3 regions of the Geodermatophilus sp. SMS 5-13 genome follow, and region 3 is predicted to be linked to each of the others. Evidence: predicted binding sites of a transcription regulator. Region 3 holds the regulator's gene; each other region holds the start of a gene.
The links. The regulator LexA, encoded in region 3, represses DNA repair genes until DNA is damaged. The targets are predictions, from matches to a motif close to TCGAACANNTGTTCGA.

Region 1 (3,265 bases), 1.7 Mb from region 3:
AGCAGGGGGCGCCAGTTCCCGAGGACGGGCGGTTCGACGACGACGTCCGCGCCCGGCGCGGCGTGCCCGGAGGAGGGCAGGGGAACGCTCATGCGGGCCGCCCGACGACAGCTCCGGGAGCATCGCAGCGAGCTCTGCGAGCGAGGAGCGGACCGGGGCGCGGAGTCGGGCTCATGCGGTCGGCGGGACGGCCGCCGCCAGGGTCATCCCGGGGCTGAGCAGCTCGGCGCCGCCCAGCCACGGCCGCAGGGCCTTGGGCACGTGGACCGAGCCGTCGGCGCGCTGGTGCACCTCGAGCAGGCAGGCGATGGTGCGGGCGATCGCGCAGAGGGTGCCGTTGAGCGTCGCGGCGGGCTGCGGCTTGCCGTCGTCCCCGCGGTAGCGGATGTTGAGCCGCCGCGCCTGGAAGGTCGTGCAGTCCGAGGTGCTGGTCAGCTCGCGGTAGGTGTTCTGGCTCGGGAACCACGCCTCGATGTCGAACTTGCGGGCGGCGCTGGTGCCCAGGTCGCCGGCGGCGATGTCGACCACGCGGTAGGGCAGCTCGAGGGCGGTGAGGAACTCCTCCTCCCAGGCGAGCAGCCGACGGTGCTCCTCGGCGGCCTCCTCCGGACGGCAGAAGCTGAACATCTCGACCTTGTCGAACCAGTGCACGCGGATGATCCCGCGGGTGTCCTTGCCGTAGGAGCCGGCCTCGCGGCGGAAGCAGGAGGACCAGCCGGCGTAGCGGCGCGGGCCGGCGGGGAGGTCGAGCACCTCGTTCATGTGCATGCCGGCGAGCGCGACCTCCGACGTCCCGACGAGGTAGAGGTCGTCGCGCTCGATCTTGTAGACCTCCTCGGCGTGCGCACCGAGGAATCCGGTGCCCTCCATCGCCTCGGGCCGCACCAGGGCGGGGGCGACGACGGGCGTGAAGCCGGCGGTCACCGCCTGGCTGACGGCGAACTGGGCCAGGGCGAACTCGAGCAGGGCGCCGGGGCCGGTGAGGAAGTAGAAGCGGGCGCCGGAGACCTTGGCGCCGCGCTCGATGTCGATCGCGCCGAGCGCCTCGCCGATCTCCAGGTGGTCCTTGACCGGGAAGTCGTAGGTGGGGATCTCGCCGACGGTGCGCAGCGTCACCGCGTCGTCCTCGCCGCCGGGCGGCACGTCGTCGTGGACGACGTTGGGGATCTGGAGGTGGACCCGGCGCAGCGCCACGTCGGCGGCGCGCTGCGCCTCCTCGGCGTCCTTGACCTCGGCGGCGAGCGCCTTGGCCCGCTCCAGGACGGCGGGGCGCTCGTCCGGCGTGGCCTTCTTGACCGCCTGGGAGGCCGCCTTCTGCTCGGCGCGCAGGTCGTCGGCGCGCTTGACCGCCTGCCGGCGCGCCTCGTCGGCGGCCAGCAGCTCGTCGACCAGGGACTCGTCGGCACCCCGGGCCCGCTGGCTGGCCTTGACCCGGTCGGGGTCCTCACGCACGAGTCGCAGGTCGATCACCACCCGATCGTAATGAGCCGCCGGGACGGCGCCCGCGTTCACACGTGCGCGGCCGCGCGCAAGGGGCCGTCGAGATCTGCGGAAACCGGCTTTGACCTGGGGATTCAGGTCGCGGCGGGCTTCGATCAGAGATAGTGTTTCGAACAGGTGATCGAGTCATGGAGGAGGTGCTCGTGGACGCGCTCGTGTCGGAGTTCGACGCACTCGTGGCCGAGGACCTCCACGGCCAGGGCCCGGCGCTGCTGGACCGCACCCGCGATCTGGTCGCCCTGCGGAACCGGATCGACGCCGAGCTGGCCCGCACCGTGCGCGTCGCGGACGGCCTGCGGGCGTTCGCCGGGGACGGGATGGCCACGGCCCAGTCCTGGCTGCGCGGGCACTGTCGCCTCTCCGGCAAGGCGGCGTCGCGCGTGGTCCGCACCGGGCGGGCGCTGGAGCAGCTGCCCGCCGTCGCCGCCGCGCACGCCGCCGGGGGGCTGACCGCCGATCAGGTGTCGGTGATCGCCAAGATCACCGGGCCGCGGCCGGTCGCGCTGGCCGCCGCCCAGGGCATCGACCCGACCGAGGTCGCCGCGGTGCTGGCCCGCTTCGCCGCCACCCAGCCGCACGAGGACCTGGTGAAGCTGGTGCACCAGGTGCTCACCCGCCTCGACGCCGACGGCCCCGAACCCGATCCCACCGAGGAACGGTTCCTGTCCTTCGCCAAGCACGCCGACGGCTCGGGCACCGGCCGCTTCCACCTCGACCCGCTGGGCATGGAGAAGCTGCAGGCCGCGATCGAGTCGCTGCTGCAGGCCCACCGGCCCGCCGGCGATGCGCGCACCCGACCCCAGCAGCAGGCCGACGCCCTCGTCCAGCTGGCCGACATCCACCTGGGCTGCGGCACCCTGCCGCTGCTGCGCACCGTCAAGCCCCAGGTCGCGGTCCGGGTGAACAGCGAGGACCTGGCCGACCCGGCCACCGGCAGGGGCGCCGCGCGGGCCGGGTTCGGCGCGATCCTCTCCGCCGCCCGCGCCCGCCAGCTGGCCTGCGACGCCGAGCTGCGCCGCTACCTGCTCTCCGTCGACGGCGAACCGCTCGATCTCGGCCGCGCCCAGCGGCTGGTCACCCCCGGCCTGCGCAAGGCCGTCGAACTCCGCGACGAGCACTGCGTGTTCGCCGGCTGCGATGCCCCGACCCACTGGTGCGAGGTTCATCACGTCGTTCATTGGCTCTTCGGCGGCCAGACCTCCGCGGAGAACTCCGCGCTGCTGTGCGAGCGGCACCACACCCAGGCCCACCACGGCTTCCGCGTCGAACGAGACAGCAGCGGACGCTGGCACACCTACCGCCGCGACGGCACCGAGATCCTGGTGATCCGGCCACCCGCCGACGACCCGGAGCTCGCCCGCGCCGGCTGACCGGGCCCGCCCCGGCGAGTCACTCCCCCACGGTGCGGACCGCAGGGAGGGTGCCGCCGTGCGCTGCGCGCAGGAGTGTCGTCAGATCGCTCCGCAGTCCGGCCATCCGGTCGTCGCCGAGCTCGGCGGCCCAGCCCTGCTCCAGCTCGGTCCAGATGTCCTCCACCTCCCCGAGCAGGGCACGCCCGCGCGGGGAGAGCTGCACGCGCTTGGCACGCGCATCACCCGGATCGGCGGCGCGCTCGACGTAGCCCGTCGCGACCATCGCGTCGACGAGCTTGGAGACCGCCTGCTTGCTCGTGCCGAGCACGCCTGGCAGGTCCCGCAACGAGACCGGCCCGGCGCGCAGGGCGAGCAGCAGGAACCCGAACGCCGGACGGACGTCGGTCCAGCCC
Region 2 (3,265 bases), 2.0 Mb from region 3:
AACCGCAGCATCGCCGCGGCCCGGGCGCGGTCGCCCCGGCCGCGGTGGTGGACCAGCTCGACCGCCAGCCGGCCCGGGCCGAAGATCGCCCGCCAGGCGTCCAGCGTCGCCGCGGCGGCGTCGGCCCGGCCCTCGGCCAGCGCCCGCCCGACCGGGGACTCCGGCCCGAGCAGCGCGACCAGCCCCGGGGCGTGCTCGGCGGCCAGCGCCAGCGAGCTCACCGGCTCCCCCCGCGTGCCGCGCAGGTGGGTCGCGCTGGTCAGCCGGCACAGCGAGCGCCAGCCCTCCCCGTCGCGGGCGAGGAAGGTGACCCGCGGCAGCCGCGGGTCGACGCTGGCCCCGCCGCGCGCGGGCACCCGCCGGCCGGCCGGGCCGCCGAGCCGGGACGCCGCGCCGTTCCCCAGCGGCCGGGCCAGCGGCCGCGGGACGGCGGAGTCGACGGCCGGCGCCATCGCGAGGTCCACCCCGAAGATCGGTCGCACCCCGGCCGAGCGGCAGGCGAGCGCGAACTTGACCGCGCCGTAGAGGCCGTCGCGGTCGGTCAGCGCGAGCGCCGCCATGCCGTGCTCGGCGGCCCGGGCCACGAGGTCGGCGGGATGGTTGGCGCCGTACCGCATCGAGTAGCCCGAGGCGACGTGGAGGTGGACGAAGGGGTCGGCGCTCACCTTCGGTGGTCGGAGCCGCCGACCACCCGGGGGCGGGTGGCCGCCGGCCGGACCGGCTCGGGGGCGAGGGCGCCGAGGGTGTGCTCGACGACGGTGAGGAACGCCCGGACGTCGCGGACCAGGTCGTCGGCCTCCCGCTCGGTGACCGCGCGGGAGAGGCCGGCCTCGGCCGCGGCCCGCTTGGCGGCGCCGGCGGCGAAGAAGGTGGCCCACTCCCCCAGCTCCGGCGCGACCTGACCGAGCAGCACCCACGCGCTGCGCGGCCGGCGCCGACCGGCCTCGGGCCGGGTGCGGGCGGCGAGGACGGCGGCGGCTGCGCGCAGCGCGCCCAGGTGGGCGGTGGCGTACCGGCGCCGGGGGTCGTCGGTGCAGCCCGCGGCCTCGGCCAGCGCGCGGTGGGCCTGGTCGAGGAGCTGGGCCGCCGCCGGGGGCAGAGGCGGCGGCAGCGGCAGCTGGTCGGCGGGCATGACTCGCGCGGCGCCCATCAGTCGTGCACCCGCACGAGCCACCAGCGGTTGCCGGCGGCGTCCCAGGACAGGTCGTAGACGCCGGCGAAGCTCATCCGCGACCGGCCGGCCCGCACCGCCTCCACCCGCCACACCTCGCGGGAGGCGACCAGCTCGGCCGAGGCGCCGCCGGAGGAGCTGACGGCGTGTTGCTGCCACCAGGGGGCGGTCTCCACCCAGGAGTCGAGCAGCTCGCCCACGACGTAGCGTGACTCGCCGCGCCAGAACTGCACCGGGCCCAGCGCGCCGCGCTCGACCTGCACCTCCTCGCCGACCCGACCGGCCGGCCCGCCGAGCACCCGGCTCATGGCACACTCCCCTGTCTCGCTCTCCCGCCAAGGCCGTCCGGCCCACCGCCCCGGGCGGGGAAGGACCCGAGAGCGGCGGGTGTCGGCTGTGTCCGAACCCTGTTGATCGAACGCATGTTCGAACACGGAGAAGTAGACCTGACGCGGCCGGGCCCGTCAAGTGGTGCGCCGCCCGTGTCCCGCCGCCGACCGCGCCGGATCGGGGCGCGCGGGTCGCCGGGCCGGTGGCAGGATTCAGCCATGACCCGTCCCGCGCACCCACGGGTCGCCGAGGTCGCCGAGCTCCTCGCGGTCTCCGGAGCGACCGGGCAGGTGCGCGAGCTGCCGGGCAGCGCCCGCACCGCCTCGGCGGCCGCCGCACAGCTCGGCGTCCCCGTCGGCGCGATCGCCAACAGCCTGCTGTTCGACGTCGACGGCGAGCCCCTGCTCGTCCTGACCAGCGGCGGGCACCGCGTCGACGAGGTGCAGGTGGCCGGGCTCCTCGGCGTCCCGCACGTCCGGCGGGCCTCGCCCGACTTCGTCCGGGAGCACACCGGGCAGCCAATCGGCGGCGTGGCCCCCATCGGCCACCCCGAGCCGATCGGCACCCTGGTCGACGTGGAGCTGGCCCGCTACGACCGCGTGTGGGCCTCGGCGGGACACCCCTCGGCGGTCTTCCCCACCACCTACGAGGAGCTGCTCCGGCTCACCGCCGGCACGGCCGCGGAGGTCGCCGGGGGCATGCTCGATCCCGACGTCGAGGAGGTGGTCGGCCCATGACCGGCACCCGGCCCACCGCACGGGTCACCGAGCTGCCCGTCTCGTGGATCCGCGAGCACATGCACGAGGCCCTGGCCATCTACGGGCTGGCCATGGGCTACGACCCCTCGGTCGTCGCCGGCCGCTACGGCTACGCCATGCAGCACACCGAGCGCCCGGGCTTCCGCGCCGTCGGCGCGTTCGCCGAGACGCCGGAGGGCGAGCAGCTCGTCGGCTTCGGCTACGGCTACCTGGTCGCCCCCGGGCAGTGGTGGCACGACCAGGTCCGCGCCGCGCTCGACCGCCGGACGGCGAAGCGCTGGCTGCCCGGCGCGTTCGAGGTGTGCGAGCTGCACGTCCACCCCGAGCACCAGAGCCGCGGGCTGGGCCGCCAGCTGCTGCACGCCCTGGTGGCCGGCCTGTCCCATCCGGCCGCGCTGCTGTCCACGCCGGACGCCGACACCAAGGCCTTCCGGCTCTACCACGCCGACGGCTTCGTCGACCTCGCCCGCGGCCACCACTTCCCCGGCGACTCGCGGCCGTTCGCCATCCTGGGCGCGCGCCTGCCGCTGCGGCCCGCCGGCACCTGAGCCCACGGGTGGGCACCTCGTCCGTCGACGCCGTCGTCGTCGGCTCGGGGCACAACGGGCTGGTCGCCGCCTGCTACCTGGCCCGCGCCGGCCTGTCGGTCGAGGTGGTCGAGCGCGACGCCGTCCTCGGGGGCGCGGTCTCGACGGTGGAGCGCTGGCCGGGCGTGCGGGTCGACCGCGGCTCCAGCGCGCACGTGATCATCCGGCACAGCGGGATCGTCGAGGAGCTCGACCTGGCCGCCCACGGGCTGCGCTACGTCGACTGCGACCCGTGGGGCTTCGCGCCGGGCGACCCGCCCCTGGTCTTCCGGAGGGACCTCGCCGCCACGGCCGCGTCGATCGAGGCGGCCTGCGGCCCGGACGACGCCGCGGCCTACCGCCGCTTCGTCGAGGTGTGGGGACCGCGCAGCCGCGCGGTGGCCGCCTCCTTCGGCGGTCGCCCGGCGGCCGGCAATCTG
Region 3 (3,265 bases):
GGGCGCCCCACACCTCCGCAGCGCGGGCCGCGGGCGTGCGGACCTCGAGCGGCGAGTCGGTCACCGCGGCCCGGACGCCCGTGTCGACAGCACGGTGCCGGCCCGCTCCGGACGGCGACGCCGGAGCCCGGTGCCGTCCCGCCCGAGCCCCCACCGCCGGGAACTCGGCGGTCTCACCGACGACGCGCGAGTCGGCGCGCCTCCGGCCGGCCGGATGCACCGCTCGGCTGGCGGCGTCCTCACGGACGGCGGGCAGCCCGCGGGCGCCGGGCAGCTCGCGCACCTGCGGGACAGGGCGCACGCCGGGCGCCGCGGGTCGGCCACGGCGTGCCGGACCGGTGGCCGAGACGTCGGCGAGGCGCAGGCTCCGCGTGGCCGCCGGGTCCTCCGCCGGGGCAACCGCGGGCTCCGGGGCGACGGACAGGTGCGGCTCGGGCAGTCGCAGACTGCTCAGGTCGGTCCAACTGGACTCTTCGACCCCGCCGACGGTCAGGCGCACCCAGACCTGGCAGGCGCCGCCGGCGTCGTGCCGCCAGCCGAGCAGCGATCCGGGCAGCCACTCCCCCGCCGAGTACACCTCGACGTCCTGCGGCTGACTGGTGAACACCGCTGCACGACTCTCCATGACGCCTGACACGCGACGACGGTAAGCGGTGGAGTCAGTACGCAGCGTGAAGGCGCGGGTACTGAGGGTTGACGAAGTCGGCGTCCCGATGTTGTCGGAGTCTTCGCGGGCCGGCCGGGCACCGACAAGCGACCGCTCTCGCCATCGGGCACTCACGGCAGCTGCAGCACCTGACCCGGCACCACGTCCGCGCCGTCGATCCCGTTGAGCTGCTGGATCTCGTACACCACCGCGCGCACGTCGTCGCCCGCGTCGGCGACGGCGGCCGCGATCGACCACAGCGTGTCACCCGGCTCGACCACCACCGTGCTCACCCCGGCGAGACGCAGATCGCCGCCCGCGCCACCGGCGACCAGCGGTCCGAGCCAGGAGCCGACGGCAACCGCCGCCGCCAGGCCGAGGGCGACCAGCAGCCGGCGGGCGCGCGGGGTGAGGCGCAGCGGAGCAGCCGGCGTGCGGGATGGCGTGGCGCAGCCGCCCCGGACCGGGCGGCCGGCCGCCGCGGGGCGCCCGGCCGGCGCCGAGGACGCCGGACGGGCCGGCGGGGCGAGGGGGGAGGGCGAGCGGCCCACCCGCTCGCCGGGCCGGACCGACCGGCCCGCCCGCGCGGGCCGCCCCGTCTCCAGCGGACGATCACCCGAGACGGACCGGAGCGAGGGCCGCCACGGCGCCTGCACCGCCTCGTCGAAGTCCAGGACTGCCTGCTGCACGCTTCCCACGACACTCTCCTCCCGCCGATCCCGACACCGCGTCGTTCTCGAACGCGTGTTCGATTCGAACGCCCGTGCGAATGTCTACCGGACGCGGCCGACAGAAGCGACCCGACCCGTCGCGACTCGAACGTGTGTTTGAAAAATCCGAGCGGCGGCGCTACCGTCTGCCACCAAGGACGGACGGCGCGATCCGGCGACTGGGCCGGCGGCGAGGAGGAGACGTGGCGGGCACGAGGGGGACGTCCGGCGGTCGCCGGTCGACCGGTGACGGCGCGGGCACGACCGGCCGGCGCCGTGCGGCGGAGACGGCGGGCACGACGACGGACGACGCACCGGCCGCCGTGCGGTCCTTCCCGGACCGCGGCGAGGCCGGCGACGGCCTCACGCAGCGGCAGCGGCGGGTGCTCGAGGTCATCCGCGACTCGATCGAGCGGCGGGGCTATCCGCCCTCGGTGCGCGAGATCGGTGAGGCCGTCGGGCTGTCCTCGGCCTCGTCGGTGGCGCACCAGCTCTCGGTGCTGCAGAAGAAGGGCTGGCTTCGCCGCGACCCCAACCGGCCGCGCGCCCTCGACGTGCGGCTGCCGGGCGAGCACGGCCCGACCGCGCTGCCCGTGGCCGAGGAGACCGGCACCGCCGCGCCGACCTATGTGCCGCTCGTCGGCCGGATCGCGGCCGGCGGCCCGGTCCTCGCCGAGCAGGCGGTGGAGGACGTGTTCCCCCTCCCCCGCGAGCTCGTCGGCGAGGGGACGCTGTTCATGCTCAAGGTCGCCGGTGACTCGATGGTGGAGGCGGCGATCTGCGACGGCGACTGGGTCGTGGTGCGGCAGCAGCCCACCGCCGAGAACGGCGAGATCGTCGCGGCCATGATCGACGGCGAGGCGACGGTGAAGACCTACAAGCGCCGCGACGGGCACGTGTGGCTGCTGCCGCACAACCCGGCGTACGAGCCGATCCCGGGCGACGACGCGACGATCCTGGGCCGGGTCGTCAGCGTCCTGCGCCGGGTCTGAGCCGCGACGGCGCGGGGCTCAGACGGTCCCGCGCCGTCGGATCAGCAGGCCGCCCAGCCAGACCACCACGGTGGCCACGGCGGCGGCGATGAGGCCCGCGGTGAACGCGGGCGGGCCCGATGCGGCGTCGGCCTCGGCGGAGCCCTGCGCCGCGGCGGCGACCGGCGCCGGCTGCGCCGTGACCGGCACGAGGGTCACGTCGCCGGGAAGTCCCTCGCCGGCGACCACCAGCTGCCGGTCGTCGGTGCTGAAGCTGATCGCCTCACCCTGCGGGGCCGGGGGCAGCGCGACCCGCACGGGGGCGGCGCCCAGGGCGCCGGCCACGTCGGAGCCGGACAGCGGCCACACGTAGGCGTCGGTGTAGGTGCGCAGCGCGAGCAGCGTGCCATCGCGCGACACCGCTCCCCCGGTGGCCATCAGCTGGCCGGCGCGGCCCACCGGCCCACCGTCCGTGCCGGTGAGCGTGAAGTTGACCGAGGCCACTCTCTCCAGCGCCACCGCGCCCCCGTCGACCAGCGCGGCGGTGGGCCGGTAGACGCCACTGGCCCCGAGGATCTCCTTGGTGACGAGGTACGGCGTCCCGTCCGGGGCCAGCAGCAGCGACTCGGCGTCGTGCGGCCCGTCGGGATAGCTCATGCGGAACACCCCGGTCGACCCGTCCAGGCGCAGGGCGAGGAGGGCGACCGTGGGCCGATTGGTCCGGTTGTCCCCGACGTCGGCCAGCCACACGGTGCCGTCGGCTCCGACCGCGAGGTCCTCGGGGTCGTAGGGATCGACCGGCGCGGAGTGGACCTCGACGATCTGGCAGGCCGTGTCGAGCACGTAGACGTTCAGCTCCACGCCGCCGTCGTTGATGGCCACCATGCGATCGCCCAGCACGACCAGGCCGGACAGCTCCGGGAGCCGGGGATCGGTCA

Region 1: AB3388_RS00535 (HNH endonuclease signature motif containing protein) is a predicted target of LexA. The motif match lies at 1,610-1,625, and genes of this name have one in related genera.
Region 2: AB3388_RS11290 (YbaK/EbsC family protein) is a predicted target of LexA. The motif match lies at 1,586-1,601, and genes of this name have one in related genera.

The regions. Positions count from the first base shown of each region.
Region 1 is NZ_CP165729.1:114,625-117,889, reverse strand. Features, by position in the region: gene AB3388_RS00545 (HAD family hydrolase) at 1-92, opposite strand, end outside; gene serS (serine--tRNA ligase) at 172-1,470, opposite strand; gene AB3388_RS00535 (HNH endonuclease signature motif containing protein) at 1,629-2,870, shown strand; gene AB3388_RS00530 (MarR family winged helix-turn-helix transcriptional regulator) at 2,890-3,265, opposite strand, start outside.
Region 2 is NZ_CP165729.1:2,298,501-2,301,765, reverse strand. Features, by position in the region: gene AB3388_RS11305 (DNA polymerase III subunit alpha) at 1-617, opposite strand, end outside; gene AB3388_RS11300 (SAV_6107 family HEPN domain-containing protein) at 662-1,150, opposite strand; gene AB3388_RS11295 (DUF6504 family protein) at 1,150-1,479, opposite strand; gene AB3388_RS11290 (YbaK/EbsC family protein) at 1,720-2,238, shown strand; gene AB3388_RS11285 (GNAT family N-acetyltransferase) at 2,235-2,807, shown strand; gene AB3388_RS11280 (phytoene desaturase family protein) at 2,816-3,265, shown strand, end outside.
Region 3 is NZ_CP165729.1:4,284,958-4,288,222, forward strand. Features, by position in the region: gene AB3388_RS20710 (hypothetical protein) at 1-637, opposite strand, end outside; gene AB3388_RS20715 (LysM peptidoglycan-binding domain-containing protein) at 778-1,344, opposite strand; gene lexA (transcriptional repressor LexA) at 1,560-2,348, shown strand; gene AB3388_RS20725 (NHL repeat-containing protein) at 2,367-3,265, opposite strand, start outside.